Regions from separate parts of the Bacillus sp. C1 genome, predicted to be linked through region 1. Evidence: a T-box and tRNA genes for the amino acid it is inferred to sense, from the RefSeq annotation. Region 1 holds a T-box; the other holds one or more tRNA genes.
The links. The T-box of region 1 lies ahead of ileS2 (isoleucine--tRNA ligase). A T-box ahead of a tRNA ligase gene usually reads a tRNA of that ligase, here a tRNA-Ile.

Region 1 (16,919 bases):
TGTTTCTTCCTTTTAAATACTCATCTAATGAAATTTCGTTACGGAAGTTAGATGGATGGTCACAAATTTCATTTACAATTAAACCGTGTACAGATGGCTGAATCGATTCAAAGTCGTCACGATTAATTCCGTAGTTTCCAATTAGTGGGTACGTAAATGTTACAATTTGACCGCAATATGATGGATCGGATAATGTTTCTTGATATCCAGTCATTCCTGTTGTAAATACAACCTCACCTGACTTTTCGATCTCTCCTCCGAAACCTTTTCCAATTAATACTGTTCCATCTTCTAAGATAAGTTGTCTTTTCATACTAATGCACTCTCCTTTTGCCATGCGATCTTACCACCAACGATTGTCATAACCGGCCAACCTTGGCATTCCCAGCCTGCGAATGGTGTATTTTTTCCTTTTGATAAGAATGTTGTTGGATCAATTTTGTCTTCTTGTTCTAAATCGATAATTGTAATGTCAGCTGCTCTGCCTTCTTTCAGGCGGCCTGCTTCTAAACCAAATGTGTCTGCTGGTTTTTCCGTTAAAAATTGAATCAATTGTTCTAATGTGATAATTCCTTTTTTCACAAGGTTTGTATAAAGTAGTGGGAATGCTGTTTCGAAACCAGTAATTCCAAATGGTGCTCTTTCAATACCTTGTGCTTTCTCTTCCGCTGTATGTGGTGCATGATCTGTTGCGATTATATCGATTGTTCCATCTAATAACCCTTCAATCAAAGCAGCATGATCTTCTTTTCCACGAAGCGGTGGGTTCATTTTAAAGTTAGGATCCGCTGACGGAATATCATCTTCACATAGTAGTAAGTGATGTGGTGTTACTTCTGCTGTCACTTTAATTCCAGCACGTTTCGCATCACGAATCACTCGTACAGATCCTTTTGTACTTACGTGACATACGTGATAGTGACAATCTGCCGCTTCCGCAAGCAATATGTCCCGGGCAATATGTACAGATTCACATACTGATGGGATACCGTTTAATCCGTGTTTCTCAGAAAACTTCCCTTCATGTACACAACCTTTATTAATTAGCGTATTTTCTTCACAGTGCGCAACGACTGCCATATTTAATTTCGCTGCACGCTTCATAGCAGCTAACATCATGCTCGCATCTTGTACGCCTACTCCATCGTCAGTAAACGCGAATGCGCCAAGTTCTTTTAATGTTTCAAAGTCTGTCATTTCAGAACCTGCTTGGCGTACTGTAATCGCGCCATATGGCAGTACATTTACATGCGCGTTTTCTTTAATTCGCTTTTGCAAATCTTCCATATGTTCTTTACTATCTGGTACTGGTCGTGTATTTGGCATTGCACAAATTGTTGTAAAACCACCTTTTGCCGCGGCAAGTGTACCTGTTTCAATTGTTTCTTTATGTTCACCACCTGGTTCACGAAGATGAACGTGTACATCTACTAATCCAGGTGCAATTAATTTTCCGTTTACATCGATTACTTCAGCATTATCTGCCGTAATATTTTCTGCTACTTTCGCAATTTTACCGTCTTGTACGAGAAGATCTGTTGCTACAATTTTTCCTGCTTCATTTAGATAACGTCCGTTTTTAAACAAATAATTCATGTTTCATTCCTCCTAATACATTTGGTAATGCGCGTTTTAGTACAGCCATTCTTACGTAAACTCCGTTTTCCATCTGTTTGAAAATACGAGAGCGCTCACACTCAACGAGCTCACTCGCAATTTCTACATCGCGGTTTACAGGAGCTGGATGCATAATAATGCTTCCTTGTTTCATACGTTTTTCTCGTTCAATTGTTAAACCGTGCTGCTCATGATACTCTTTCATGATGCCTGTTTCATAATGATCATGACGCTCATGTTGTACACGAAGTAACATCATCACATCAACTTCTGAAACAAGTTCATCTAAGTTTTTGTATGTTCCAAATGCGTTTGTTTCATCCTTCCACTCTTCTGGGCTAGCAAAGTAAATGCTCGCTCCTAATTTCGTTAATGCTTCAGCATTAGAGCGTGCTACTCGGCTGTGGCGGATATCTCCTACGATCGCAATCTTTAATCCTTCAAAACTCCCAAACTCTTGTTTAATTGTTAGAAGATCTAGTAAACACTGTGTTGGATGATTTCCACATCCATCACCAGCATTTAAAATTGGAATGTTTACTTTATCTTTTAGCTCATCGAAGTAGCGATCCTCTTGATGGCGAATGACTACTGCTTTTGTTCCGATTGATTCTAGTGTTCTTATCGTATCGTATAGTGTTTCTCCCTTTTGTACGCTAGAGGAATCTGCTGAGAAGTTTAACACATCTAGTCCTAATCTCTTCTCTGCAACTTCAAAGCTAAATTTTGTTCTCGTACTATTTTCGAAAAATAAGTTCGCTACAAACGTTTGCTCTGTTGTTTTGCTCTCTTTCCCATTCGCGAAATCTTCTGCTTCTTTCAGGATTTCTGAAATCTCTTCTTTCGATAATTCACTCATCGTTAACAAATGGCTCATTGTCATCCCTCATCTTTCTGATTTTTATGATAACACCTTTGTATTTGTATAACAATAACTGCATAAAAATACCCTAGCCGTGTGAGACTAGGGTGCAAGAAAGAAGCCACCCTTTTCTGTCTCACAGGACTGAATTAAAAGGTTGTTTTTATGAAGCAAGCTGCTTAGATTGTTGTTTCTGTTTCATTTCAGGTAACAGTAGATTTAACAGTACACCAACGATTGCTGCAAGCGCCATTCCTTCAACTTGGAATGATTCTCCAACGCGGAGTACTGCACCACCAATACCGATTACAAGAATCACTGATGCGATCATTAAGTTACGTTTGTCGCTTAAGTCTGTTTTCTCGTCTACCATCATGCGTAAACCACTTGATGCAATTACGCCAAAGAGTAAGATTGATACACCACCCATAACCGGTGTTGGAATCGAGTGAATCAATGCTGAAATCTTACCGATAAATCCGAACATAATTGCGAACACCGCTGATCCAACGAATAAGTATACACTGTACGCTCTCGTAATTGCGAGTACACCGATGTTTTCACCATATGTTGTATTCGGTGGTCCGCCGATTACTGAGGCGATTAATGTTGCTACACCATCCCCAAAAATTGAACGATGTAAACCTGGTTTTTCAATTAAATCTCTATTTATTACATTGCCAAGTACAATTTGATGCCCGATATGTTCTGAAATTGTTACAAGTGCTACTGGCACCATTAAGAGTACAATCTTCCATGAAAACTCTGGTGTGTAAGTTATAAATGGTACGGTAAAGTCTGGTACAGTGAACCATTTCGCTTCTGCTACCGGCTTTAAGTCTACTAATCCTTGGAAGTACGCGAAGATATATCCGCCGATAATCCCTAGTAAAACTGGTATGATACTGAAAAATCCTCTTCCAAATATGGAGCAAATAATTGTAATTGCTAACGTTACGAGCGCTACGGAGAAATGTGTAACACTATATTTTCCATCAGCATTATTCATTGCCATATTAACTGCTGTGTGTGCTAATGCCAATCCGATAACCATTACAACCGGACCTACGACAATCGGCGGAAGTAACTTCATAATCCACCCCGATCCTGACTTCTTAATTCCAAGTGAAATTAAGATGTAAACAAGTCCTGCTAGTAAGCCACCAAGCATTGCTGCTCCTGGCCCACCTGCTGTTTTTGCTGTAATAATTGGTGCGATAAACGCAAATGATGATCCGAGATATGCTGGTACTTGACCTTTTGTTATAAGAAGGAACGCTAGTGTTCCTAATCCACTTGATATTAAAGCTACTGATGGATTCAGTCCTGTTAAAAACGGAACAAGCACTGTTGATCCAAACATCGCGAACAAATGTTGTATACTTAAAAATAACCATTTTCCGGGTTTCGGTACTTCCTGAACGTCTAACACTGGCTTTTGTTCCATTGTTACATCCTCCTTCAGTTTAAAACTTTGCAATAAAAAAACTCTTTGCGCCTATGCACAAAGAGTCCTATACGTTCATATGCCAAATTTGACATATGAAGGCCAAGACCCTTTGGCAGCCTCACGGGACTACATTTAAAAGGGCTTATTTATCATATATACTTACTCGATCTTGCTGATCCGTCTCTTGCAGATCAACTTCAATTCGTTCTTCACTCGACGTTGGAATGTTCTTTCCTACATAATCAGCGCGAATTGGTAATTCACGATGACCTCTGTCTACAAGAACAGCGAGCTGGATTTGTGATGGTCTCCCTAAATCCATAAGAGCATCCATTGCTGCTCGTACCGTTCTTCCTGTATATAATACATCATCTACAAGAATCACTTTTTTCTTCGTAATGTCCACGGGAATATCTGAACCTTTTACAAGTGGTTCTTTGTTTTTAGATTGTAGTGTTAAGTCATCACGATACAATGTGATGTCTAACTCACCTACTGCTATTTCTTTCCCTTCAATTTGACCAATGCGTTCTGCTAAACGCTGTGCAATAAAGATACCACGTGTTTTAATTCCGACAAGAACACAATTATCAACACCTTTATTACGTTCCACAATTTCATGACTGATACGTGTTAAAGCGCGGCGGATCATTTGGTCATCTAAAACGACAGCTTTTTCTTGCATGTTCTACACCTCCAAGCTTTTTTCCTTACGTGAGAGGAATGGTATAAAAAAAGTCCTCTCAGCGTGTGCGAGAGGACTTTTGAAAAAAGGGTATAACCATACCCTAAGTATTTCAAACCGTTACCTTCTCAACCTCACGGGGCTGTGTTAAAGGATCATTATTTAACTGTTGTTAGTATCGCAGGTTTTACGCACTTTGTCAATACTATTTCCGTAAAGCATGTAAGACTTCTTCAAATATCGCTGGTACAGGTGCTTTTAATTCAATATATTCACCTGTACGAGGGTGATCAAACCCTAAAATCCCTGCATGAAGCGCCTGTCCATCTATATCTAATGTTTTTTTCGGACCATATTTCGGATCTCCCGCAAGTGGATACCCGATATATTTCATATGAACACGAATTTGATGTGTACGTCCCGTTTCTAAACGACATTCAACAAGCGTGAAATCTTTAAATCGTTCTAACACTTGAAAATGTGTAACAGCGTGTTTCCCATTTTCATCAACCGTCATACTTTGACGATCCTTCTTGTCTCGAGCAATCGGTGCATCAATCGTCCCTTTATCATGCGGAATTACACCATGAACAATCGCCTTATATCGTCTTGTTACTGTTTTTTCCACAAGCTGATTTACAAGAGATTCATGTGCCATATCATTTTTAGCTACCATTAATAAACCAGATGTGTCTTTATCAATACGGTGCACAATACCAGGACGCATTACGCCGTTAATACCGGATAAATCTGTACAATGGTGCATTAACCCATTTACAAGTGTACCACTCGTATGTCCAGGTGCTGGGTGTACAACCATACCGCGCGGTTTATTCACAACTAGTACATCAGCATCCTCATAATGAATTTCTAAATTCATATCTTCTGCACGAATGTCAAGTTCTTCTGGTTCTGGAATCGCTACTGCGATTTCATCATTCGCTTTTACTTTATAATTTCCTTTAATGGCATTTCCATTTACCGTTACGACACCATCTTTAATCCATTGCTGTACCTGGGAACGTGACCATTCACTGTTTACACCTGCAACGAATTTATCAATCCGTTCACTTTTTTGTTCTTCTGCAACTGTTACTTGTACTACTTCGCTCATTCAATTACTCCTTCATTTTCTTTCCTTCTAATAATGTTTGAATAATAATTAATACAACCCCAATACATAAAGCTGAGTCAGCTATGTTAAATACCGGATAGTTGTATGAAAAAATATACACGTGAATGAAATCCACCACTTCTTGTCTAAATACACGATCAATAAAATTGCCAATTGCTCCGCCTAATATAAGACCTAAAGAAACGCCTAGAAGCTTGTCTGTTTTTGCATACTTCTTCATATAAAATACGATAAATCCTACAAAAACAACTGTAATAATATAGAAGAACCACATTTGATTTTCTAACATGCCCCAGGCAGCTCCTCTATTCCGATGTGATGTTATGTATAATACATTATCGATAATCGGGATACTTGTACCTAATTCCATGTTCTTTACAATGAACCATTTCGATATTTGATCAATGGCAATGACAAATACGGCTATTAAATAATATATCATTTTTATTTCCCCCACAAAGACAGTGTACCTCAAAATTTTAGCATAGCTACGACCTTTTCACAATGAACCTTTACGGTAAGAATAAAATAAAATGAAAAAAGGCAATATAATATCGTTGTGCCTATCAGACATTTACTTTCTCATATAAAAATTCATGAATTGTACGAGCTGTTGGCATCATTTGCATTTTCTTTACAGGAATATATTTCCCTGTTTCTTCACAAACCCCATACATATCAATTTCCATTTTAAATAGTGCTCGTTCCACATCTTTTAAATCTTCTCTTATATCATGTAAAAACAACTTCTTTTTCGCATCTTCCTTCATTTCATAGCCTAGTTCTTGCCCAAATTCCATATGGTATGTGTGCATCGCTTCTTTTGCCAGTCGCTCCTGTAATTCTTTTTTCATCAATTGTAATTCTTCTTTGATTTCCATATAGATTTCATTCACGTATACATTCCTCCCGGCTGCAATGTACCGTTAGTGTGTCCGAAAAATTCTCACTTACCGCTCACACATTTTTCCTTCCTAGGAAATTGCTTAACAATCTCCTTCACCTTATCCAATAGAAAAGTCCATAACCAATCGAATTTCCCATCCTTTTGCTAAAAATTCTTCCTCAATATAAAAAACTGACTGCTGGAATAGCAGTCAGTTTTCATTATCACATTATTATTTCACATAGTTTTCTTTTACAACTGTTGCACAACGCTCACATAATGTCTCATGCTCAGCGTCCTTACCAATTGTTTCAGAAACAACCCAGCAACGTTCACATGTTTCACCAGTTGCCTGTGCTACGACAACAGCTGTATGCTCATATTTCGGAGCATCTGCTGGAGCTTCTTCCATTGTTCCGCCAAGTTTATACTCAGAAACAATAAACAATTGTTTTAAATCTTCACTAATCGATTCTAATGTTTGTTTCATTTCTACAGTTGGATATAACGTAATACTTGCATTTAATGACTTACCGATTACTTTTTCATTACGAGCCACTTCTAAAGCTTTTAATACGTCATCGCGAAGTGTCATAAATGCATCCCACTTTGTTTTTAATGCTTCTGCACCTTCTACTTCTACAGCTTCTGGCATATCAGTTAGCTGAACGCTTTCTTCTACAACACCAGGAACATATGGCCATACTTCATCAGCTGTATGAGGTAAGATTGGTGTTACAAGTTTTGTTAATGCAACAAGAACATCATAAAGAACTGTTTGAATGGCACGACGATCATGCTGATTTGCAGCTTCGATGTATAAAATGTCTTTTGCAAAGTCTAAATAGAATGAGCTTAAGTCAATTGTACAGAAGTTATGAATCGCATGGTACACTGCCGCAAAGTCATATGTTTCGTATGCTTCTTTTACTTTTGTAATTAAGTCATTTAATTTTACTAGCATATAACGATCCACTTCACGTAGTTCCGCTTTTGCTACTGCATCTTGACTTGGATTAAAATCAGCTAAGTTTCCTAATAAGAAACGGAATGTGTTACGGATTTTACGATATACTTCTGCTACTTGTTTTAAAATATCATCTGAAATACGTACATCAGATTGATAATCAACAGAAGACACCCACAGACGTAAAATATCTCCGCCTAATTGATCCATAATTTTCTTCGGTACAACAATGTTCCCGATGGATTTACTCATTTTACGGCCTTCACCATCTAGTACGAATCCATGACTTAAGACACCTTTATATGGCGCTTTACCTGTTACTGCGACTGCTGTTGATAATGAAGAGTTAAACCAGCCGCGGTATTGATCAGATCCCTCTAAGTATAAATCAGCTGGACGTTGTAAGTCCTCACGCTCTTCTAAAACAGCTTGGTGTGAAGAACCTGAATCAAACCATACGTCCATAATGTCTGTTTCTTTACGGAATTCGCCATTTGGACTAGATGGATGTGTAAATCCTTCCGGTAATAAATCCTTCGCTTCACGTTCAAACCATACGTTAGAACCGTTCTCACGGAATAGACCTGCTACATGATTGATTGTTTCATCCGTAATAATTGGATCGCCATTCTCTGCATAGAAAACAGGAATTGGTACACCCCAAGCACGTTGACGAGAAATACACCAGTCACCACGATCACGAACCATGTTATGAAGACGTGTTTCCCCCCATGCTGGCACCCATTTCGTTTCTTGAACAGCTTGTAATAGCTCCTTGCGGAACGCTTCAATAGATGCAAACCATTGCGCTGTCGCACGGAAAATAATTGGTTTTTTCGTTCTCCAGTCATGTGGATAAGAATGTGTGATAAATGTTAATTTTAATAACGCGCCAACTTCCTCTAATTTTTCCGTAATTGGTTTATTCGCTTTATCGTAGAATAAGCCTTCAAATCCAGGTGCTTCACTTGTTAATACACCTTTATCATCAACTGGGCAAAGAACTTCCAATCCATATTGTTTACCAACAAGGAAATCGTCTTCCCCGTGTCCAGGCGCCGTATGTACACAACCTGTACCAGCGTCTGTTGTAACGTGCTCACCAAGCATAACTAAAGAATCACGCTCATAGAATGGATGCTGCGCAACCGTGTACTCAAGTTCGCTACCTTTAACTGTTTTCACGACTTCAGTATTTTCCCATTCTAACGTTTTAGACACTGTATCAAATAGTTCAGAAGCAATAATATATTTTTCACCATTTACTTTCACAATACTGTATTCAAGTTCTGGGTGAACAGAAATACCTAAGTTGGCTGGTAATGTCCAAGGTGTTGTTGTCCAAATGATAAATTTCTCATCGCCTTCTAATACGTTTTTCCCGTCCTTTACTGGGAAAGCTACGTAAATAGATGCTGATTTTTTATCTTGATATTCAATCTCAGCCTCAGCCAAAGCAGATTCACTCGTTGGAGACCAATAAACAGGCTTTTGTCCTTTATAAATGTAACCTTTTTTCGCCATTTCACCAAACACTTTAATTTGTTGTGCTTCATACGCTGGCTCTAAAGTAATGTACGGGTTATCCCAATCTGCACGTACACCTAGACGTTTAAACTGCTCGCGTTGACGATTGACTTGTTCATATGCGTACTCTGCACATAATTTACGGAATTCTGCCACTGTCATTTCTTTACGCTTTACACCTTTATTTGTTAAAGCTTGCTCAATTGGTAAACCATGTGTGTCCCAGCCTGGTACATATGGTGCGCAATATCCAGTCATCGATTTGTAACGAACAATAAAATCTTTTAATACTTTATTTAATGCGTGTCCCATATGAATGTCACCATTTGCATATGGAGGACCATCATGCAGTACAAATAAAGGACGACCTTTTGTATGTTCTTGTACTTTTTCATAAATGTTCATCTCAGCCCATTTTTCTTGCATTGCAGGCTCACGTTTTGGTAAATTCCCACGCATTGGGAATTCTGTTTTCGGCATTAGTAATGTATTTTTGTACTCCATGCTCAATTCCTCCTCGAATATATAAAAGAAAAGCTCTTTTTCTAAATAAAACGGAATAAAAAAGAGACCTTCTCATCCCCCAAAAAGGGACGAGAAGGTCTCCCGCGGTACCACCCTAGTAGACCATACATATAAATTGGTCCTCTTTATATTCTTAACGCGAATATACGCCTACGCTTACTTTTTTTTGTTCAGCGTGGAACTCCAGGGTGATCTTCCCGTTTATCTCCTTATCCTGAGCTTACACCGTCCTCAGTTCGCTATATAAGGTATGAAAAAGGTACTTATCCCTATCTTCGTTTTTCTTAATAAATATGTTGTTTAAAATTATATGTAATAATGAGAAAAACGTCAAGCTTACACTGTTTCTTCTTTCTTTAATAGCTCGTCCACTTCTTCTTCTAACTCAATTAATTTGTCCCAATCATCGTTGTTTAACATTTCCAGCTGGGCTTCTAATAGCATACGGAAACGCGTACGGAATACTTTCGCTTGTTTCTTTAACTCTTCAATATCAAATGCAACTTTTCTTGATTTTACTAAAGCTTCATTAATGATACGATCTGCATTTTTTTCCGCTTCACGTACAATTAATTTCGCTTCTTTTTGTGCATTACGCTTTACTTCTTCCGCCGCTTCTTGTGCAACGACGATAGATTTATTTAACGTATCTTCAATGTTAGAGAAATGATCTAATTTCCCTTCTAGCTGGGCAACTTTTTCTTCTAATGCTTTTTTTTCACGAATGACCAATTCATAATCTTTAATGATCTGATCAAGAAACTCATTTACTTGATCCTCATCATAGCCACGGAATCCACGACCAAATTCTTTGTTATGAATATCTAATGGTGTTAACGGCACAAACGCCACCTCCAAGTAGTTATCTAAATTTTCCTCTTTTAATTATATCTTTTTTCTTCGACAAAATAAGAGATTTTCCTTCTAAAAAACCAATCATTTTAGTATACCATACAAAACTCTCCATTTGTCGCGTTTCGTTTTTCCTTCTACAGAAAATAATTTACTCCGGCCGTATCCTCTAACTGAAAAAACATCACCTGGAAAACATTCGTATGCAATTTGCTCAACCGTTTTCCAATTTACTTTCACAAGACCATTTTTTATAAGCGGTTGTACTTTTTGTCGTGATATATGAAGCATTTCAGCTAGTAAGACATCTAGCCGAAGTGATGAGACAGTTCCGGACTGTTCTCTCCATTCTTCTTGCAATCGCAATACTTTATTTGCTTGTACCGAGGAGAGTGAGACCTTCATTTTCCCTATCGATTGTAAATTCATTTCAATGTACGAAACAATTTCTTTTGCAACTATAATTTGGGCACGATTTTCTTGAAGCAAAATATCACCACATTTTTCTCTTGTGAGACCAAGAGACATAAATGCCCCTAATATTTGCCTATGTTCAAGCACATAAAACTTGGAAGGATAGTCAATTTCTAATACTTCAACTTGAAACTCTTCTTCATTTACATTCAGGTAACTCGGATAAATAAGAGCTCTTTTCCTTTCCGCTTTTGGCGCAGCACCATAAAACCACAAAGTAGCATCTCCTTGATTTCCCACTATCATCGCAACAATTTGTTGCTGACGTGGATCAAGAAAATCCGTTAGTTTCACTTGATGATATTCTTCAGCCACCTGTTTCCATTCTAATGCTTTATCAACAAAGACCGCTTCTTCAGGTCTAAAATGCTCATAGATGCTCATTCGTTCAACCTCTTATTACAAGAAATAACGAAACAGACTTACTAAACCACTGCTAGCCAATCTCAGCGCAATAATTGCGACAATAGGAGAAATATCAATCATACCAAAAGGCGGGATAAATCTCCGAAACGGCTCTAAATATGGTTCACAAATACGCGCTAAAAAATCACCAAATTTCGATTCCCTAGCCCCAGGAAACCAAGATAGCAGAATATAGATAATAAGCGCCCAGGAATAGATTTGGATAATCCAAAGCAATGCTTGCAAAATAGTTATCATGGCCTATTACCACCTCTTTATATTTGTCTCTTCCTCTTCACCGAACAACTCAGAAATGGCTCCAACAATATCTACAGTCTCAGGTGTACAAATAAATGTTTTTGGTCCTAATTTTTGAATATCCCCGCCTATAGCGTATACAGTACCACTTAAAAAGTCAACGATACGCACAGCTTGATCTGTAGACATTCTTTGCAAATTAATGACAACAGCTCTTCTTCCCTTCAAATGATCCGCAATACCTTGTGCTTCCGAATATGTACGCGGTTCTAGTAAAACAACTTTAGAAGACTGCTTTGCTGTCTCAATACTTACAATATTTTGTTTTGGCTGTGCTTTCGTAATCGGGATATCCTGCTGCTGAGGTTCCTGTTTTTTCATTTCAACTTGCTCCTTTTCCTTTTCGTAAGCTTCTCGCTCTTCCGGTGTGTCAAAAAAGAAGTACTTTACTTTTGACCAACTCATAATAACATTCTCCTTCCTTTTACGCTTTTCCTACTAAAATCGTTCCCAAACGAATATATGTAGCGCCTTCTTCAATTGCAATTGTATAATCATTTGACATTCCCATCGACAACTCCTCACATGGAGCGTACGATAACTCTAGTTCTTGCACTTGCTTTTGTAACCCACGCAACGCTTTAAAACAATGACGAATTTCTGATTCTTCCTCAGTGAATGGTGCCATTGTCATCAAGCCAACTACTTTAATTTTGTCAAACTCTTGCAAAGCACGAATGAACGCAATCGTCTCCTCAGCTGCTATCCCTTGCTTTGATTCTTCAGCTGATGTTTTCACTTGTACAAAACATCGAACCTCTTTTGTAGCCCGTTTTTGGATTTCTTTTGCTAGCGAAATGCGATCTAATGAATGTAAATAGGCAACTTCATTAATAATTTCTTTTACTTTTCTCGTTTGTAACGAACCAATGAAATGCCAGTTTACTTCTGAGCCAAAATGCTCATACTTTTGTAAAAAACCTTCATTACGATTTTCACCTAAATGAGTCAATCCAGCTTCTATTACTTCATTTGTTTTTTCAATTCCTACTGTTTTGGTGACTGCAACGAGCTTAATCTCTTGTACCGAGCGCCCCGCTCGTTCACATGCTGTTTTAATTTCCTCATTTACAAATGTTAAATTCTCTCGTACTACCACTGTTTTCAATCCTCCTTAAAGCCTATGAAACTCAACATTCTTCCTGTTTTCCCTTGATCACGGCGGTGTGAGAAGAACAATCGTTCTTCACAGCTTGTACAAAGAGACGACATCACAATATGCTCTTCTTTTATGCCTGCTTGTATGCATAATATACGATTGATTTCTTTTAAATCAATTGCATATTGTCCGTCTGAAATCACTTTATATGGAACAGGTCCGTTTACTGCTTGTTTTGCGGCTGATAATACACGATCATCAACTACATAACAGCAGGACCCAATGGCTGGTCCAATTGCAACATACATCTCATGAACTGGTACCCCTTCTTCATTCCACTTTTGAATCATTTCTTTTGCAATTTCTTTTACAGTACCCTTCCATCCAGCATGGGCAAGTCCTATCATACCATGTGATGGTGCATAGAAATAGAGTGGAACACAATCAGCATAACACGATGTTAAACATACATCTCTATCCGTTGTATAAATACCATCTGTACTTGGAATACCATCTTCATATAAATAGATTCCTCGTCCTTTTTCTCCGTGCCCTACTTTTTCAACGTGATGATCATGAACTTGCTCTGAACAAATCCAATTTTCTAATGGCTGTTGTAACTTGTTCGCTAAAATACGTCTATTTTCATGAACATTCTCCATTACATCATTTACATGTAACCCTAAGTTCATCGCATGAAAAGAACCTGTACTTACTCCGCCCTCTTTTGTCGTAAACCCTGCAGTAATGTTTCCAAGTTCTTTCCACGCTTGTAAATACAATATACCGTCCTCATATATAAATGGCTCTCTCATAAAACGGCTCCTTCTAATAAAATAACATAAAAAAGTATGATATTTCTTGTCTATTTTACCATACTTCTATTTTTCCATAATGACAACATAAAAAAAAGAGGAATTTGTAATATTATTTAAGAAATTGTCGGTGTTTGTATAGATTCTGTTACAGAATCTACATGATCAGCTCTTACTAAGATTACATCCTCTCCAATTTTTACAATTTGCTTCCACGGAATAATAAATTCGGCCTCTTTTCCAAATATTCCGAGCATACGTGCCTGCTTTGAAATAATAACTGCTTGAATCTTTCCAGTGTTCATATCAATATCTATATCACTAATATTTCCAAGCTTTTTTCCGTCAGAGACATTTACAACATCCTTAATTTGAAATTCTGAAATCCGTATCATTGTCATTCTCCTCCTGCCAATAGCTTCATTTTATTTTCATTATATGAACACACGATCTTTCATATGAACAGAATCTTACGGTGTACAACTTAAAAAGACCTCATCTTAAATGATGAGATCTTATCCTTGAATTGTTTTATTCATTTGTTTAATTGCTGACTTTTCAAGACGTGATACTTGAGCTTGAGAAATTCCAATCTCTTCCGCAACTTCCATTTGTGTTTTCCCTTGAAAAAAACGTTTTCGAATAATCATTTTTTCACGATCATTTAACCGTTTCATTCCTTCTTTCAACGCCAATTCTTCCACCCATTGCTCGTCCCTTTGTTTATCATCACTTAGTTGATCCATTACAAAAATAGGATCGCCTCCATCATTATAAATTGGTTCGAATAATGATACTGGATCTTGAATAGCATCAAGTGCAAAGACGATTTCTTCATGTGTCACTTCAAGTACTTTTGCAATATCCATCGCCGTTGGCTCTTTTGAATTTTCAGCAATTAACTTTTCTCTAACTTGCAATGCTTTATACGCAATATCTCGCAGTGAACGAGAGACGCGAATCGGATTGTTATCCCTTAAATATCTGCGAATTTCTCCAATAATCATCGGCACAGCATATGTTGAAAATTTAACGTTTTGGCTTAAGTCAAAATTATCAATGGATTTCATAAGTCCAATGCAGCCAACTTGAAATAAATCATCAACAAATTCTCCTCTGTTGTTAAATCGCTGAATGACGCTCAGTACAAGACGTAAGTTTCCATTTACTAATTTCTCTCTTGCGCTTATCTCTCCACTTTGCATTTCTCGAAATAATTTACGCATCTCTTCATTTTTTAGTACTGGAAGTTTAGCTGTATCAACACCGCAAATTTCTACTTTGTTTCTCGTCAAAGTGTTCCCTCCTATCGGGAGTTGCTGTACAGTGTAAAGTATCTCCTTTGAAGGGAATTTTATGCATACCATTTTTCTAGTATTTTCAAATAAAAAATACAATAAAACCAATCGGAATACCGATTGGTTTTATGTGCCCACCTTGATAATACAAGTTTTGTAAGTTCTATTTTATACCATTTTATTAAATTCTTTTCGAAGCCTTTTTATAATTCTTTTTTCAAGTCGAGAAATGTAAGACTGCGAAATCCCCAGCATATCTGCTACATCTTTTTGCGTTTTTTCTTCTCCCCCTGCGAGCCCAAAGCGAAGCTCCATAATTTGCTTTTCACGATCATTCAATTGATGTAGAGCTTTCATAAGAAGATGCCTATCTACAGTAGCCTCTAAGTCTTTTGTAATAATGTCATCATCCGTACCAAGAACATCTGATAGTAATAATTCATTCCCATCCCAATCAATATTTAATGGTTCATCGAATGATACTTCCGAACGATTCTTATTATTTCTACGTAAATGCATTAAAATTTCATTTTCTATACAACGTGATGCATAAGTTGCGAGTTTTATTTTCTTTTCAGGATTGAATGTATTCACAGCCTTAATAAGACCAATTGTTCCTATACTGATTAAATCCTCAATATTAATTCCTGTATTTTCAAATTTACGTGCGATATACACAACAAGCCGTAAGTTACGCTCAATCAGTAATGATCGTGCCGCTTGATCACCTTTTGGCAATTTATTAAGGAGTACCTCTTCCTCCTCTTTTGTCAAAGGCGGTGGTAATGCCTCACTTCCACCAATATAGTAAATTTCATCGGTCTTAATTCCAAGTTTCAGCAATACTTTATACCAAAGATATATAAAATAAAATTTTATTTTCCCCATATTCTCCCACCTCTCATAATTAAGCAATTGTCACTTTCTGTGATATCAACATTTTCGGATGTACGATACATTGATATTCTCCATTTGTAGATAATTGCTGTGTATTTAAGCCGATTAATACTTTGTTTACAACCAGATTGTTTCCTTCATGATGGATTTGAACAATATCTGGTTTAATTGCCCATAAAAATTGATGATTAACCCCTACTGCTCGAAAAGGAATTAAGCGTAGCCTCGTTGCCCAGCCCGAATCATTTTCTGGTATTTGAGGAATCTCTGTTTTTGAATAAATCTGTTCTGTTAACCATGTTGGTAAACAATGCTCTAATGATGAAATATGCATAATCATAACCGGTGTTTTCGTCAACGGATCATAAAGCTGATTTCCACTATCAATCAAGCCATCTAATATAATTTCATTGTCAACAAGTTTAATATTCACCTGTACAATTTGGTCATAATGAATCTTAGTCACTTCCACATTTTCAATACGTTTTTTGGAAAAATAATAAATAATTGGAAAACCAAAAATGACAAACATCCAACTTATAGGATCACCATAAGAGATTGATTTTACCTGGACTAACCCATCTACCATTTCATTTGTTTGCAGAAAAAAATGAGTTCCAATTAATCCTCCCCCTACCATAAATGTTACAAAATAAAAGGTGAAAATAGTCTGTATATAATCTCTGAAAGTAGAAAACCCAAACGCTGTATACACAATAAGTAACGAGTATACTAGTTTCATAATTGGATGCGTCATTAAAGAAGCAAAAGGAGTAAAGGCAAAAATAACAATCGTAGAACCAATAAACGCTCCTAGCACAAGCCTCCATCTTTTGATCCTCTTTTTTAACACAGTTGCTGTTAATAAAAGTAAAAGAAAATCAATGCAGGCGTTTAACAACCAAACAACATCGGCGTAAACAACCAAACAATTCACCTCTTTTTTTTAGTTGAGACTAGTATAAAGCATATCCAATAGGAAAGTGTGTCAATTTACGGAGGGGTTTTTTTGTTATTTTGTGGTTTCTAGACATAATCTGTCGTGAGGTATATATATAAATACAAATTGAAAAAATGACATAAAACCATTCTTTTTAGGGGGGAGAG
Region 2 (16,919 bases), 360 kb from region 1:
ATCCCAAATCGCCGCACCACGTAAACTTTTTTCAACAATTTCATCCAGTGTCTTCTTATCACGAATACCATGAATCTTTGGACCATAAGCAACATTTTCATAAATAGACTTTGGAAATGGATTCGGCTTTTGAAATACCATTCCAACATGTGTACGTAATTCTTCAACAGGATATGACTTATCAAAAATATTTCGATCTCGATATTCAATTACTCCTGTTGTGCGGACGATAGGTACTAGTTCTACCATGCGATTTAACGTTTTTAAATATGTTGATTTTCCGCAACCACTCGGCCCAATAATAGCTGTTACTTCATTCTCATGAATACTTAAATTCACATCTTTTAACGCATGATCTTCTCCATACCATAAGTTTAAGTTTTTCGAATCGAAGACAACCTTCTTCGTTACTGACTCAACTTTCGCTTCATTTTTCACCTGTACATTTACTACTGTTGCTACCATTTTGAATTCCCCTTTCATCCACTACTTACGATTTCGCAACCATAAGACAACTCCATTCATAATAAGCAACAATCCTAATAAAACGATCATACCGGCTGCTGCTACATGCTGAAATTCCTCTTGTGGTCTACTCATCCAATTAAAAATTTGAATCGGTAAAACTGTAAATCTATCAAACATATTGAGTGGGATATAGTTAGCAAAGGCAAGTGCACCAATGACTAATAGTGGCGCCGCTTCTCCAATGGCTCTTGATAGCGCTAAAACACACCCCGTTAAAATTCCTGGCAAAGCAGTTGGTAATACAACCTTATACATTGTCTGCCATTTTGTAGCACCAACGCCGTACGAAGCTTCTAATAGTGAGCTCGGTACCATACGAATCGCTTCTTGGCTTGACACGACGACAGTTGGCAGTACAAGAAGACTCATTGTCAACGCTGCTGTTACTATGCTCTCACCTAACTGAAGACCATATACAAAAATGGTTAAACCAAGTAATCCAAACACAACTGACGGTACACCCGCTAATGTTTGAATATTTAATTCTACAATTCTTGTGAACATAGATTGTCTCGCATAATGTTCTAAATAAAGAGCTGTACCTACCCCAAATATAAAGGAAACTGGTACTACTATACTCATAAATAAAATTGTTCCTGATAATGCAGCGGCAATACCAGCATGCTTTGGGTTACGTGAAGCAAAGTTCATAAAAAAGTCTATCGAAAGGTAACTTACACCTTTTTCAAAGATTTGATACAGTAATAAAATGAGTATGCAAATCGAAAATAGCATTGTCATATACGAGATTAACTTATATATTCGATCCTTCCAAAAACGTGATGCCATATTTTCTTTTATTCGCTCATGATTCAACATTCGCATGTTATATCACCTTTCTAAAACGGCGCATAATCTGCTGCGAAATGATGTTCATCATGAAAGTAAACATAAGTAACGTCGCGCCCACAGCGTACATGCTGTAGTATGCGGTCGTTCCATGCGGAGCATCACCTAAGCTTACCTGTACAATATAAGCCGTTAACGTTTGGATAGAATGCGTCGGGTCTATCGATACATTTGGGGTTGAACCTCCAGCAATGACAACAATCATTGTTTCACCAATCGCACGTGAAGCTGCTAATAAAATTGCAGCCGTAATGCCGGTAAACGATGCCGGGAACACAACCTTGCGTATAGTTTCAAAACGCGTTGCTCCTAACCCAAGTGAAGCCTCTTTTATTCCTTTAGATACAGCCCTCATCGCATCTTCAGAAAGGGAGGCGATTGTCGGCACCATCATAATCCCTATTACAATCCCAGGACTAACTGCATTAAAAAACTGTAAATTTGGAATGACACGTTGCAAAACCGGTGTGACAATCGTTAACGCAAAAAATCCATATACGATTGTAGGAACACCTGCTAATAGTTCTAACATAGGCTTTAGCATTCTTCTAACAATGTGCGAAGCATAGTCATTTAAAAATACAGCACAACCTAGTCCAATTGGAACGGCTACGATCATCGCAATTGTTGTTACAAGTACGGTCCCGCATATAAGAGGAAGTATTCCAAACTTAGGTTCTTCAAAAAATGGTAACCATTCTTTTTCAGTAAAAAAAGAATACATTGATATTTCACGAAAAAACATAATTGTTTCGTTTGCTAGTGTAACGATTATGCCGATTGTCGTTATAATCGACACGCTAGCAATTGCCTTTAATAGTAACGGAACCATTTGATTGATTCGCTGCGTCTTTTTTCTTTTGATTGTATTTCCTTCAATCAAATGTCGCACAGAAAATGTAATTTGACTTTTGTCATTTCGGGCCAAAGATGAAAACCCCTTTCCATCCTGACATTATCTTTTTATTTCTGTTAACCTTCGCAGCTGTTCACTATAATTCTTTTGTGGTAATTTAACATATCCTACTTCTTCAGCAAGCTCGCCAGCGTGTTGCATCATAAATGCCACATACTCTGCCACACTGCTTTTATTTCGAATCGAAGCATGATTCACATAAGCAAATAGTGGCCTAGACAACGGTTTATATACACCTGATTGAATCGTTTCCTTCGTTGGTAAAACTCCATTTACTTTTATCGCTTTTACCTTATCTCGATTCGCCATATAATATGCGTATCCCACAAATGCAATTGCATTTTTATCATTCATTACTCCTTGCATAATGACTTGATCGTCTTCAGATAAAGAAGTTGTTTTTGCAAGACGATTGTTTTGCAAAACAACACTTTGAAAATAATCATACGTACCAGAATCAACACCTGGCGCATAAAATTGCACCGTTTCATGCGGCCATCCTGGATGAATATGTGACCATCGTTTCGTTTTCCCATCTTCGCTCCATAATCGGCGTAATTCGTCTATTGTCATATTATCAGCCCATGTATTTTGACGATTCACAATGATTGTGAGACCATCGTAAGCAATTTCAAATGGTGTAAACTCGATGGAATTTTCCTTTATAAAGTTTTCTTCTACTTGTTTCACCTTGCGCGATGCATTATTAATATCCACTTCACCTTTTCCGAAACGATGAAACCCTCCTCCTGTCCCAGATATACTAATAGAAATTTTCACACGTGGTTCCGTTTTTGTGTACTCTTCTGCTATCGCCTCCATAATAGGAAAAACAGTTGAGGATCCATCAATCTTCACTTCCCTCACATCATAAGCAGCAGATGGAGTAGACACATATGAAAACATGAAACATGTTGCTATCACTAAAATCTTAATAGATTTTTTGGCCCACTTCACGTGTAGTTCCTCCTAGAAGTATCCTGAAATAACAGGATTACAAATATAAGAATAATGCCGAACTATTAATTCGGTTTTAATAATTTGTAAAAGTTTTGTAAAGTTCCACGTAATGTAGAGGAATATGCTCCTCCTTTCTCATTTCCGTTTCTGTTCTCCAAACGTAACGATATAACCGATTAGACGATGAACACCCTATTTTATATATCGGATATGCTCGTCCACCATTACTACACTCTATGCATAAAATACAAAAAAAGCACACTATCTTTTGAGATAGTGTGCCAAATTTACATATTTTTATTCTTCATTTCCTTTTTTGCCTTTTTCCTCTGTCGGTGCTACTCCTGTTACTTCTTGTTTCTTCAAATCAAAGTAAGCGTCCATAATTTCACGACCAATGTATCCATTAATACCAGTTTTATCATCATTTACCCACGGAACAACAACAGAGAATGCCACTTCTGGATTATCATACGGCGCGTAACCCACTAACGTTAAGTTATAAATGATTTTGCGCTGACCATTTGCTTCTCTTCCGCCCGGTTTATCACCACCATAAGGTATTTGAGCGGTTCCTGTTTTTCCAGCCGCTTTATATGATGCACCAGTAAAGTATTTCGTTCCAGTACCACCCTGCTCATTGAACACTTGTCTAAATCCTTCTTGCACACGTTTAATTTGTTCTTCAGGCATATCAATTCGATTTAACACTTTCGGTTCCATTGATTGGATTACTGATCCAACTTCGTCTGGTTTCGATGTTGGCTGACGAATTTCTTTTACAACTTGTGGCTGCATACGATAACCACCATTTGCAATTGTAGATACATATTGTGCAAGCTGAAGTGGTGTATAGTTATCATACTGCCCAATCGCTAAGTCTAATAAGAGACCAGGTGTGTATTCCGGCCCTCTATACCCCTCTGTTTCATTCGGTAAGTCAATACCTGTTTTCACTCCAAGGCCAAATTGACTGAAATAATAACGCATCTCGTCAAATGACTTTTTCTTAATATCTAATGTACCATTTCGAACATATGGTACTTTTGCAAGATTCATCGCTGTTTTAAACATGTATACGTTAGATGACATTTTTAAAGCAGTAAGATCATCAATGGCCCCCATTGTTTTCCAAGAAGATTTTAATTTTGTACTTTTTAACTTAATCGGTTCATCTAGTAATACTGTTCCAGGCTGAATCGCTCCTGTTTGATATCCAGTCAGTACTGTTGCCCCTTTTACAGTGGAACCCATCGGATAAGAACTTGTCATTGTTCCTAATGCATAGTCTTTTACTTCTGTTTTTCCATCTTCTTCTACAAGCTGCTTTCCAGCCATAGATAAAACTTCACCATTTTTCGGGTTCATCATTACAACAAATGCACGATCTAAAAGCGGTTCGGAACCTTGATATTTCAGTAAGTTCTTTTCAAGAATTTCTTCTACACGTTTTTGTAGTTCCATATCAATTGTTAAATTCAGATCATTACCTCGTTGTCCTTTCGAAACATTTATTGTTTCTAAAATGTTCCCGTCTTTATCGGTAATATTTCGTAATTCTTCTTTTGTACCGTGAAGTGTATCCTCATATTGTTGTTCAATATAACTTTTACCAACGCGGTCATTACGATTATAATCTCGTACAAGGAAGTAATCTAATCGTTCTCTTGGCAAGCCTTCATCTGAGCTTGTTACACCCCCGAGTACACTGCGGAACATATCATCATACGTATATTTGCGGTCCCAATCAACCGTCGTATCTACACCCGGTAACAATGCTAAATTTTCACTAATAATCGCATATTCTTCTGGTGTTACGTCTTTTTTGATAATTTGCGGCGTCATTGCATAGCCGCTATCCATTTTACTCTTAATTGCAAGTACTTCTAAATCTTCTGGTGTTAATTGATTTATTTCTTCTTCTGTCACGCGATTTCGCTGACGTTCTGCCATTTCTTTATCATCAATTTTCTTAGCTTTAAATTCCGCTTGGTCTTTCTTTGTCATTTTTTTCTCGGCTTCTTCTTTATTTAAAGAAATCCAATAATCTTTTTTATCACGTTCTGTCAATTTATCTGGTGATACTTCGATTAGCTTCGCCAGTTTTTTCGCTGTTTCTATACGCTCTTCCGAAGTTGATCCCTTCATCCTTGTAAACGTAATGGTGCGAACAGGATTATTATCTACAACTGCACGATCATATCTGTCAAAGATTTTCCCTCGTGGAACGGGATTACTTACTGTTGAGTTTTCCTTTTTTTCAACCTCATTTTTGTAATCTTCACCATGGACAATTTGTACCATACCAAGCTTCACAATAATCGCTGAAAACAGTAAAAACACACAGAAAAACAACACGTTAAGCCGAAACGGAACGTGGGTTTTCTTTTTTTTCTTCTTCTTACTCATACGAACCCCCTCTACCAACAGCTATGTAATAGGAAAGGGACACCTTACTACAGGTGTCCTCACTGCTGTTTTACATGTCTTTTTATTCTAGCATAAAACCCGGAAGAAGTTAACCTTCTCGTTCCGTATGATTTTGCGTTGTTTCAGGCGCTGGAATCCCTGTCTTGTTTGGGTTTCCTTCTCCGTATGTGACATTTTTAACGGCAAAATAAATAAGTAAATGTCCAGCTCCAAGTATACATAATAAAACAGGTAAGCTTTTCTCTGGTGCAAAAAATGAGACTGCACATAAGAAACTTAAAATCGAACATATTCTCCCGCCGTTCAGCCATAGCTCTCGTACAACAATATACTCAACACGCCACTCTCTCGCCTGCTTTGCTCTTCCAATTACATCATATGTCATAGAACCATATGGAACGAGCAAAATTGGATAAGCAATGGCAATACATGCTGCATAAATGAGTAATTTTACATATGTAACATGAAAAATAACTAAAAATACAACTGTATATAAAATAATGCCCCCAAGTAAGATTGCCTTTTTTCTCCATTCTTTTTTTAATATACGAGTTACCAAATAATAACATATGAAAGATACAGCTGAATTGACGAGACTATACTTTCCTAATCCAAATTCACTTCCTGATGCTAAATAAACGTATACAGAAATAACAAAAATAAATGTTCCTTCTCTTAATCCTTGAAAAAAATGCGCACGTGTAATCCTTCCCCAGTTTTTATCCATCTTACGTTCTTTCAAAACTTGAACAATTTCATAACGTCCTTCACATTCTCTTTTCGATAAAAAGAAACTTATGACAACAGCAATTGCAAATAAAGTTAATGAAAGAAAGAAGATAACCGTATAGCCGCTCCACTTTTCCATACGCGAAATTGTATATCCTGCTGCTATCGGCCCAATCATTCCGGAGAAGGACGTTAAAAGACCGAGAAAACCGTTAAAAAAATCACGCGTTTCAGGTTCCGTAATCTCAAACGTTAATAAATTAAATGCAAGCCAATAAAAACCATATCCAATTCCAAGAAGACTACCAAGTAATAAAATGTAATGTGAAGCATGCGTTCCTGCGAGTAAAACAACAATAAAAAAAGTCGCTAACGTTCCAACTCCCACTCGCAATAAAATCGCACGATCTATCCGCTTTGCCAATTTTCCTGCCAAAAGAAATGTTAATGGCTGCAATACAACACTTGCTAAATTATACAAACCGAGGTTCACATAGTTTTGCGTTTGTTTCCATAAATAAATGTTAACAAACGTGTTAGATAAAGAAATCGCAAGCGTATATAATCCCCCCATAACAAGCAACAATATTAAATCACGATTCACCTCGACATCGCCAATTACATGTTTCCACTTCATACATAACTCTCCTTTACTTCATGTTCTAGTCTTCCAAAGACAAACACAATTATGTAAAAGAAAGCATACAAAAAAAGCTAGGAGAATTATCCCCCTAGCTTCTTCTATATCGATTCACCTAAAACGGTTCAAGCGATATTATTTAGCTTCTTGGTAACGTTTTTCAGCTGCGTTCCAATCTACAACATTCCAGAATGCACCGATGTAGTCAGGACGACGATTTTGGTAATGTAAATAATAAGCATGCTCCCATACATCTAAACCAATAACTGGAGTTTTACCTTCTGTTAAAGGTGAATCTTGGTTTGGAGTGCTTGTTACTTCTAGCTCACCATTGTTTACTACTAACCAAGCCCAACCAGAACCGAAGCGAGTTGCACCAGCTTTTGCGAATTCTTCTTTGAATGCATCAAAGCTACCGAATTTCGCTTCAATCGCAGTTGCAAGTTCACCTACTGGTTGTCCACCACCGTTTGGAGATAAAATTGTCCAGAAGAAAGTGTGGTTCGCATGTCCGCCACCGTTGTTACGTACTGCAGTACGAATTGCCTCTGGTACTTCATTTAAGTTTGCAACTAATTCTTCAACGCTTTTATCAGCTAGTTCTGCATGACCTTCTAGTGCAGCGTTTAAGTTTGTAATATACGTGTTGTGATGTTTTGTATGATGGATGTTCATTGTTTCTTTATCGAAGTGAGGTTCTAAAGCATCATACGCATAAGGTAAATTTGGTAATTCATGTTTTGCCATTGTTACATTCCTCCCATTTTATGTATTGCCAAAATAGCTTGGCATACAACTTCATTCTACCCTAATTGCCATAGGGTGAAAACAAATTAAATCACATTGTCTTGCTATTATTAACGTAGCAAAATCCCCATTTCTTTTCAAACAAAATGCTCACATATTTCGTAAAAAAAGCTTCCTTCTGCAAGGAAGCTTCTTTTCTACATGATAAACATGCGAAATGGATATGGACCCTGTAGGACTCGAACCTACGACCGGACGGTTATGAGCCGTCTGCTCTAACCAGCTGAGCTAAGGGTCCAGAATTATGTATACAAATTAAATTGCACCACCAAACCTCCAGAGAACATTTAGAGGCAACTATAAATCATAAGATATATCAATTCAAAAATATAAGATAAATTTACCATACAAAAAAGAAAAGTGTCAATTGTATTTTTCTGTTCATATCCCGATTTCCACCTAACTTCTTTACATGAGCTGAACTTTGAGGCGGGAGTCTTACTGTCCGCAAATAGCGGGATAAAACTCTTCCTCTACATATAACGTAATACGCGATAGAACTTGTGATTCTCTAGATGCGTAAGTTACAATGATTTTATACATAAATCTACATATACCCCAAAGGAAGTGAGTCTATGTCCATATTTACTCAGCTAATAAAAAGTTTATACTCACCAAAAGACATGGCGCTTTTCCGTTTTCAAAAAATCGAAAAAACGATTCTGTATATTATGTTGCTCTGCCTCATTACCACTATTCCAAGAACGTTATGGTACGGAAGTGCATTTCAAGATGGTACTCGGATGGTAAATCAAGCACTTGAACAAGAAATTCCAGAATTTAAAATTGAAAACGGAGAGTTAAAAGCAAATATTGATAAGCCGATTGAAAAAGAAGATGGAAAGTCTATGTTTGTATTTGATCCAACTGCAACAAGCGCAGAAAAATATAATACAAAAACAGGTTTATTCATTCTCAAAGACAAAGTTATTTCTAAGGCAAACGGTCAAACACAAACATATTCCTATAACGACCTATTAGGTGCTTCTCTCGAGAAAAAGGATCTAAAAAGCTTCGTTTCCTTCTTCGATAGCATATCCCCAATATTAATGCTTGTTATCGGAACTTTCGTTTACTTATTCCAATTATTCATTACATTTTTAGGCGTTACACTACTTGCATTCATTGGCTCGGCCATGAGTGGTCAACGTAAATTATCTTACAAACAAGTATGGACGCTAACTGCTTATAGTTATACAATCCCAACTATCTTCTTTATGGTTATGAACTTACTCGAAGTACATGTTCCTGAATCTACACTTCTTTACATTGCAGTTACTTTAATCATTCTATACTTAGCAATTAAAGAAATACCAAAACCGAAAGAAAAACAAGAACTATAAAAAATGCCATTTTGGCATTTTTTTTTTGGACAAGCATATATTTCCTACAAAGGAGTGAGGAATATGAAGAGACTTGGTGCGCTCTTACTCGTGCTTGTTCTCGGTTACGTATTTTATTACGATATAAAAATTGGTACTTTACCAATGTTAAGTTCATACAAAAAAGCCACAGCTACTCAAACTGAAAAAAAAGAAAAAACCAGCACGAAAGAACAAAAAAAAGCTGACGCATCCTATAAAGTCATTGAAGTCAAAACAGGAGATACTGTTTTATCCATTACAGAGGCAATTAATAAGAACAAAATTCCTTCTATTGAAAAAGTCATCGATGATTTTAAACAGTTAAATAAAAATACAGCTGCAACAAAAATACAGATTGGAAATCCTTATAAATTCCCCTTATATCAATGAACCATCACTTAATCCTTGTCAATTACATGAAGGCGCTGATACAATAGTAAAAGTGAAACCGAGCATATAGGTTTCTATTGCTTCATATCACATATACTATATGTGATATGAAGGGAAAAATAAGAAACTTCTTTTATAAGGAGAGCGATCTATTCGTGAATGAAATGACTCATCGTACAAAAACACGTCCTGTTAAAGTCGGTAATTTAACAATTGGCGGTAATAATGAATTAATTATACAAAGTATGACAACAACAAAAACGCATGATGTAGAAGCAACTGTTGCTGAAATCAAACGTTTAGAAGAAGCGGGTTGTCAAATTGTCCGCGTTGCTGTCCCAGACGAACGTGCGGCAAACGCAATTGCTGATATAAAAAAACAAATCAATATTCCACTTGTTGCGGATATTCACTTTGATTATCGCCTTGCATTAAAAGCAATTGAAGGTGGCATTGATAAAGTACGTATCAATCCAGGAAACATCGGTCGCCGCCATAAAGTAGAAGCTGTTGTAAATGCAGCAAAAGAACGAGGTATTCCAATTCGTATTGGTGTAAATGCCGGTTCATTAGAACGTCATATTTTAGAAAAATATGGATACCCTACTGCAGATGGTATGGTTGAAAGTGCACTGCATCATATTAAAATTTTAGAGGACTTAGATTTCCACGATATTATCGTATCGATGAAAGCCTCTGATGTTAACTTAGCAATTGAGGCATATGAAAAAGCTGCTCGTGCTTTTGATTACCCGTTGCATCTAGGTATTACAGAATCTGGAACGCTATTTGCTGGAACAGTAAAAAGCGCTGCAGGTCTTGGAGCGATCTTAAGTAAAGGCATTGGTAATACACTTCGTATTTCATTAAGTGCTGATCCAGTTGAAGAAATAAAAGTTGCTCGTGAACTGTTAAAATCATTTGGGCTTGCATCAAATGCTGCAACGCTTATTTCTTGCCCAACATGCGGTCGTATTGAAATTGACTTGATCAGTATTGCAAATGAAGTAGAGGAATACATCTCTACACTGAAAGTACCAATTAAAGTTGCTGTACTTGGCTGTGCTGTAAACGGTCCTGGTGAAGCCCGTGAAGCAGATATCGGTATTGCTGGTGCGCGCGGAGAAGGTTTATTATTCCGCAAAGGAAAAGTCGTTCGCAAAGTACCTGAAGAAACAATGGTAGAAGAACTGAAAAAAGAAATTGATGTAATTGCTGCTGAAATGGCTGCAAATCAAGAAAAAGAAAAACAAGAACAGTAATAAAAAAGGCTGCTTATATTTTACAAGCAGCCTTTTCTTTATAGAAAAAGACTCGTCAGTTTCATAACTGGCGAGTCTTTTACTTCGCACATTTCGGACAACGTCCATATATTTCAAACTTATGACCTGTTACCTCATATCCTGTAAAATCTTTATTCATAACATCCATTGGACAGGATGTTATTTCTTTTGTACCGCCACAATCTAAACAAATGAAATGATGATGATGTTCCATAATAGAACATGTAAACCGGAAATGTTTTTCTCCATTTAGTTCTGTTTGCTCTAAAACACCAATTTCAGCAAATACTGTTAAATTACGATAAATTGTATCAAAACTTAATCCAGGGTAATCGTCTTTCATATGCTCTAAAACGTCTTTTGCAGTTAAATAACGATTATGAGCTGCAAATAATCGTAACATTTCTTCTCTTTTTCCAGTGTGTTTATAGCCTTTTTCCTTCATAAGGCGTAAAGCTTCTGTCAGATTCATAACTATCCCCACTTTATGCAGTTTTTTTCTTCTTCCATAAGATTGCACCGATTAAAATAAGAACTGCTAGCATAACAATTGTACCGCCTGGAGCTAAATCAAGCTGATAAGAAGCGAATAGCCCGCCTACCACGGAGATTTCACCAAATAAAATGGAAAAGAAGATTGTTTGTTTAAATCCTCTTGCAATGCGGATACTTGCAGCAACTGGTAACGTCATTAAAGATGAGACGAGAAGAACCCCAACAACTCGCATCGATATCGCAATAACGAGCGCAACTAAAATAATGAAAATAAAGTGAATCCATTTTGCACCAAGTCCTGTTGATACAGCATATTCCTCGTCAAATGATAATAAAAATAACTCTTTATATAATAAAATAATCGTTGCAATAACTACGATTGCTACAATCCCGATAAGAAGTAAATCTGTACTTGTTACAGCGCTCACACTACCAAATAAATAACTAAATAAATCTGTATTAAATCCATTAGCAAGCGAAATGAAGATAACTCCAATCCCCATCCCAGCTGAAAGAATAATCGGAATTGCCAGTTCTTGATAATGTTTATATACAGTACGTAACTTTTCAATTAATAGCGCTCCACCTATTGAAAAAATCATCCCCATATATAACGGATTTAAAAATCCACCTGTAAAAATCGTTTTTTCCAGTAACAAACTTGCAGCAATCCCTGATAAAGTCACATGACTTAAAGCGTCCGCAATGAGTGATAATCGGCGAATAACAACAAATACACCAATTAAAGGGGCAACAAGTCCTATTAAAATACCAGCGTATAAAGAATTACGTAAAAAATCATATTGTAAAAAATCCTGTATCATCGTATCCTCCCGTGATGCTCGTGATCATGCTCTAAACGATGAACATGATGCCCATATAAAACGGACATTTCGGCATCTTCTAACTCTCGGAATTTCTCAACATTTCCGTGGAAATGTAAATGTTGATTTAAACATGCAACATGCGTTACCTTCTCTGTTACAGCTCCCATATCATGTGTAACTAGAATTAGTGTAATCCCTAATTTTTTATTTAAATCTTCTAGTATCTCATAAAAACTCTCTACATTCTTTACGTCAATTCCCACTGTAGGTTCGTCCAAAATCAGTAATTCTGGGCTACTTACAAGCGCACGCGCGATAAATACACGTTGCTGTTGTCCACCGGAAAGTTCCCCAATGTTACGATTTTGAAATTCACTCATTCCTACATCTGCAATTGCCTTAACTACTTTCGCTTTATCTTCTTTTGTTAAAAAGCGAAATAATCCTCTTTTAGAGACAAGCCCCATTGAAACAACTTCAAACACAGTTGCTGGAAAACCAGAATTAAAGCTGTTTGCCTTTTGTGATACATAACCAATCTTGTTCCAATCTTTAAACTTTTTACTATCAACATCAAATAACCGAATGCTTCCCTTCTTCGGCTTTAAAACACCTAATATACATTTTAGCAAGGTGGATTTACCAGATCCATTTGGCCCAACCAAACCTAAAAAAGCTCCCTGCGGAACTTGCAAATGAATATCTTCTAACACATTGCGCTCTTCGTACCAAAATGTCAATCCTTCAATTTCTAATATATTATTCATAGCATCTCACCTATTTTAATTCAGAATGATTCCGATTTACTTCTATTTGAATTATAGTATAGCTTACTATCGTTGTAAACCAATCTGCCTTAAAATAAAGAATATATTTTAGGGCGACCTCATCATTATAACAAAAAGCAAAGAAATTCTCTCTGCTTTTTGTTATACAGCTATCCAAAACAAAAGATAGCTGCCACATTTTTTCACACTTCAAAACGGACCGACAACATACACTTTTAATGAATAGCTGATTTAAACTTACCACCGTTTGTCTCTTGCGTACTCATAATTGTAACAAAGGCATTTTCATCAATTTCATGAACAATTGATTTTAATTTTGTTACTTCAAGACGTGTAACGACCGCATAGATTACTTCTTTTTCTTTATCTGTATAGCCGCCTTTAGCAACAAGTTTCGTTGTCCCACGACCAAGACGATGTAAGATGGCATTTGATACTTCTTCATACTGATCTGATACGATTAATACTGCTTTCGTCTCATCCAAACCTTGAATAACCGTATCAATTGTTTTAAATGCGATATAGTATGTCATAACAGAATACATCGCCTGTTCCACACCAAATACAAACGCTGCCCAAGCAAAAATAAATAAGTTCACAAACATAACAAATTCACCGACAGAAAATGGTAATTTTTTCGTTAATAAAATCCCCATAATCTCTGTTCCATCTAATGAACCACCGTGCCTGATAACAAGTCCTACGCCAATCCCTAAAATAAGACCTCCAAAAACAGTTGCTAAAATCGGTTCCGTCGTAAATGGCTGAACACCATGTAATGTTGTTTCAATGAATGCTAAAGCTACAATTCCAAAAGCAGAGGATAACATAAAAGTTTTCCCGATTTGTTTATACCCTGAATACATAAACGGTAAATTGAGGATGACAACTAAAGTAGAGAAACTTAACCACCAAATATTTGGAGTAAGATAATCTAGTATGAGGGAAACACCAATAATTCCACCATCAATAATTTTATTTGGTATTAAAAATAATTCGATGGCTACCGCAGCGCATGCCGCTCCAAAGACAATCATAACAAGACGATAAAATAGATGAATAATACTTTCTTTTCGATGTTGTTTTTTTTCCATAAGCCCTCCTTATAGGTTATTCGTGTCATTTCATTCTTTTATTATAGCATATTCTTCTTTTACTCATAGAAAAAGCACCTACTATACGAATATAGACAAGCGCCTCATACATATATTTCGATATAAAAACAACTAAAGGAGGACTACACCATGAATCTCATCAAACATATTGTAAACAAAAAATTAAATCATATGACAACAAAAGAATTATTGAAATATAGTAAAGAATATGAAGTTTCTATCACAACTGAACAGGCTGAGCAAATTGTTCCTTTAATACAAGGAAAAAACATTAATATTTATGATACGGGAGAAAGACTGGAACTTTTGAAAAAGATTGCTACCGTAACTTCTCCATCTACCGCTCAACAAATCAATACGTTATTCCAACAACTATTAAAATAAGGAGGGAAAATCCCCCTCCTTATTGCTCTTTAATCTTCTCAAGAATATTTTCATCAAATGAACCACTCTTTAACATTTCAATTTCAAACTTATATGGTGGCTTTTTATCTTTCTTATCTTCCCCTACATATGGTGTTTCAAGAATTTTCGGTACATGCTTCAGTTGCGGATGGTGTACAATGTGATGCAACGCTTTATACCCAATATGGCCGAATCCAATATTTTCATGGCGGTCTTTTCCAGCTCCGCGCACATTTTTACTATCGTTAATATGCAACACTTGCAAACGGTCAATCCCAACAATTTTATCAAATTCATTGAGGACACCATCAAAATCGTTAACAATATCATAACCTGCATCATGTGTATGACACGTATCGAAACATACAGATAGTTTTTCGTTATATGTGACACCTTCGATAATTTTTGCAAGTTCTTCAAAACTACGTCCACATTCTGTACCTTTTCCAGCCATTGTTTCTAATGCAATATTTACCGTCTGTTCCGGTGTTAACACTTCATTTAAACCTTTAATAATCTGAGCAATACCAGCATCAGCTCCCGCACCAACATGAGCTCCTGGATGAAGTACAATTTGCTTTGCTACACCTAACGCTTCCGTTCTTTCAATTTCCATACGAAGGAAATCTACACCTAATTGGAACGTCTCGGGTTTTGTTGTGTTACCAACATTAATAATATATGGTGCATGGACAATAATTTCATCAATGCCATTAAGCTCCATATGTTTACGTCCTGCTTCTATATTTAAGTCTTCAATTGGTTTTCTTCTCGTATTTTGCGGTGCACCTGTATAAATCATAAACGTTGTCGCGCCATATGAAACAGCCTCTTCACTTGCTGCTAATAACATCTTTTTACCACTCATAGAAACATGAGATCCAATCTTTAACATATAATCACCTCTTCAATATACAATAGCTATAATGATAGCATAATTTGTAGAAATATGTAGTGAATTGTTTATTCAAAAAAGAAACCACTACAAAAAAATAAAGTAAACTTTTTAAAGACACTTTTCCTACTCACAAATAGCTAAAAAAAAGATAAGGAATCCCCTTATCTTTTTTTATTGCTATACTTTTTCTTCACTTTCTCACGTTCAGTAGCAAGCTTTTTCTTATAACCTGGCTTAACCTTTTTCGGTTTTTTAACAACTTTTGTTGCCATAACATCCAATTCATCATTTGGTTTTTTACGACTTTTACGACGACGACGCTCACCTAAGTCTGCCCATTCGTCCCCACGTAAATCTACATGTTTAAATGTGATATTACGTTGTTTTTCTAAGCTATCTAATGCTTCTTCGTTTGCTGGGTCATAAATTGTCACTGCGATACCAGAATAACCAGCACGCGCTGTTCTTCCAACGCGATGAACGAAGAAATCTAAATCAGAAGGTAGTTCATAATTAATTACATGGCTTATTCCTTCAATATCAATACCACGTGCCGCTAAATCAGTAGCTACAATATATTGGTATTCTAAATCGCGAATTTGCTTCATCATTTTTTTACGATCGCGCGGAGATAAATCACCGTGGATTCGTCCAACTTTTAATCCACGCTCTGTTAATCCGTTCGCAACTTCATCTGCCATTTTTTTCGTATTTGTAAAGACGATTGCTAAATATGGCTTAAATTGAAGTAACATATTTTTCACTAATTCAATCTTATTACGATGTCTAGAAGGTACTAAATAGTGCTCAATATTCCCTGCCGCAACTTGTTTCGGATTAATATGAATGTGCTCTGGATTATCCATGTACTTCTTCATAAACGGCTTTAATTTTTGAGGAATCGTTGCAGAGAAAACAAGCATCTGCAAGTTTTTAGGCATACGCGCTGCAATTTTATCTACGTCTTGAATGAATCCCATATCAAGCATTAAATCCGCCTCATCGACAATAATAGTCGATGCTTTATGAACAAATAGTGCTTGTTCTTCTACTAAATCTTTAATACGTCCTGGTGTTCCAACAACGACATGAGGTTGCTTTTTCAGCTTTTCAATGGAGCGTTGTTTGTCCGTTCCACCAATTAAACAGCGTGCTGTAATCACTTGATCTTCCGAACAAAATTTTGTTAACTTCTCAATTTCTTGATAAATTTGTTGTGCTAACTCACGAGTAGGTGCTGTAATAACAAGTTGTACTGCTTCGCGTTTTGCATCAATTCTGTTTAAAGTTGGAAGTAAGTATGCATGTGTTTTCCCAGAACCCGTTTGGGACTGTCCAATTACACTCACACCTTTTTTCACAACAGGAAAAATTTTCTGTTGAATTTCTGTCGGCTCCGAAAAGCGTAGTTCACGAACTGCATCTATTAAAAATGGTTGAAAATTATATTGTGTAAATGTTTGTAGTGTCATAAGTTACACCTTCTTTCTGAAAT

Region 2: it encodes a tRNA-Ile, which carries the amino acid that the T-box ahead of ileS2 (isoleucine--tRNA ligase) is inferred to sense. The anticodon was not compared.

Annotation. Positions count from the first base shown of each region.
Region 1 is NZ_JBTMZT010000001.1:725,951-742,869, reverse strand. Features, by position in the region: gene ACX5JI_RS04005 (carbamoyl phosphate synthase small subunit) at 1-313, opposite strand, end outside; gene pyrC (dihydroorotase) at 310-1,596, opposite strand; gene ACX5JI_RS03995 (aspartate carbamoyltransferase catalytic subunit) at 1,580-2,494, opposite strand; gene uraA (uracil permease) at 2,643-3,926, opposite strand; gene pyrR (bifunctional pyrimidine operon transcriptional regulator/uracil phosphoribosyltransferase) at 4,072-4,614, opposite strand; gene ACX5JI_RS03980 (RluA family pseudouridine synthase) at 4,820-5,728, opposite strand; gene lspA (lipoprotein signal peptidase LspA) at 5,733-6,191, opposite strand; gene ACX5JI_RS03970 (TraR/DksA C4-type zinc finger protein) at 6,316-6,645, opposite strand; gene ileS2 (isoleucine--tRNA ligase) at 6,868-9,633, opposite strand; T-box leader at 9,716-9,939, opposite strand; gene divIVA (septum site-determining protein DivIVA) at 9,991-10,497, opposite strand; gene ACX5JI_RS03955 (YlmH family RNA-binding protein) at 10,591-11,364, opposite strand; gene ACX5JI_RS03950 (YggT family protein) at 11,380-11,643, opposite strand; gene ACX5JI_RS03945 (cell division protein SepF) at 11,650-12,108, opposite strand; gene ACX5JI_RS03940 (YggS family pyridoxal phosphate-dependent enzyme) at 12,128-12,802, opposite strand; gene pgeF (peptidoglycan editing factor PgeF) at 12,808-13,617, opposite strand; gene ACX5JI_RS03930 (YlmC/YmxH family sporulation protein) at 13,734-14,012, opposite strand; gene sigG (RNA polymerase sporulation sigma factor SigG) at 14,133-14,912, opposite strand; gene sigE (RNA polymerase sporulation sigma factor SigE) at 15,084-15,803, opposite strand; gene spoIIGA (sigma-E processing peptidase SpoIIGA) at 15,823-16,740, opposite strand.
Region 2 is NZ_JBTMZT010000001.1:368,710-385,628, reverse strand. Features, by position in the region: gene pstB (phosphate ABC transporter ATP-binding protein) at 1-465, opposite strand, end outside; gene pstA (phosphate ABC transporter permease PstA) at 487-1,353, opposite strand; gene pstC (phosphate ABC transporter permease subunit PstC) at 1,355-2,305, opposite strand; gene ACX5JI_RS01980 (PstS family phosphate ABC transporter substrate-binding protein) at 2,333-3,250, opposite strand; gene ACX5JI_RS01975 (peptidoglycan D,D-transpeptidase FtsI family protein) at 3,551-5,662, opposite strand; gene ACX5JI_RS01970 (MFS transporter) at 5,772-7,049, opposite strand; gene sodA (superoxide dismutase [Mn]) at 7,188-7,799, opposite strand; tRNA gene ACX5JI_RS01960 (tRNA-Ile) at 8,024-8,097, opposite strand; gene ACX5JI_RS01955 (DUF1189 domain-containing protein) at 8,435-9,202, shown strand; gene yqfZ (protein YqfZ) at 9,266-9,613, shown strand; gene ispG (flavodoxin-dependent (E)-4-hydroxy-3-methylbut-2-enyl-diphosphate synthase) at 9,778-10,875, shown strand; gene ACX5JI_RS01940 (Fur family transcriptional regulator) at 10,955-11,368, opposite strand; gene ACX5JI_RS01935 (metal ABC transporter permease) at 11,382-12,215, opposite strand; gene ACX5JI_RS01930 (metal ABC transporter ATP-binding protein) at 12,212-12,985, opposite strand; gene ACX5JI_RS01925 (YitT family protein) at 13,222-14,100, opposite strand; gene ACX5JI_RS01920 (DUF2624 domain-containing protein) at 14,251-14,505, shown strand; gene ACX5JI_RS01915 (deoxyribonuclease IV) at 14,525-15,421, opposite strand; gene ACX5JI_RS01910 (DEAD/DEAH box helicase) at 15,586-16,896, opposite strand.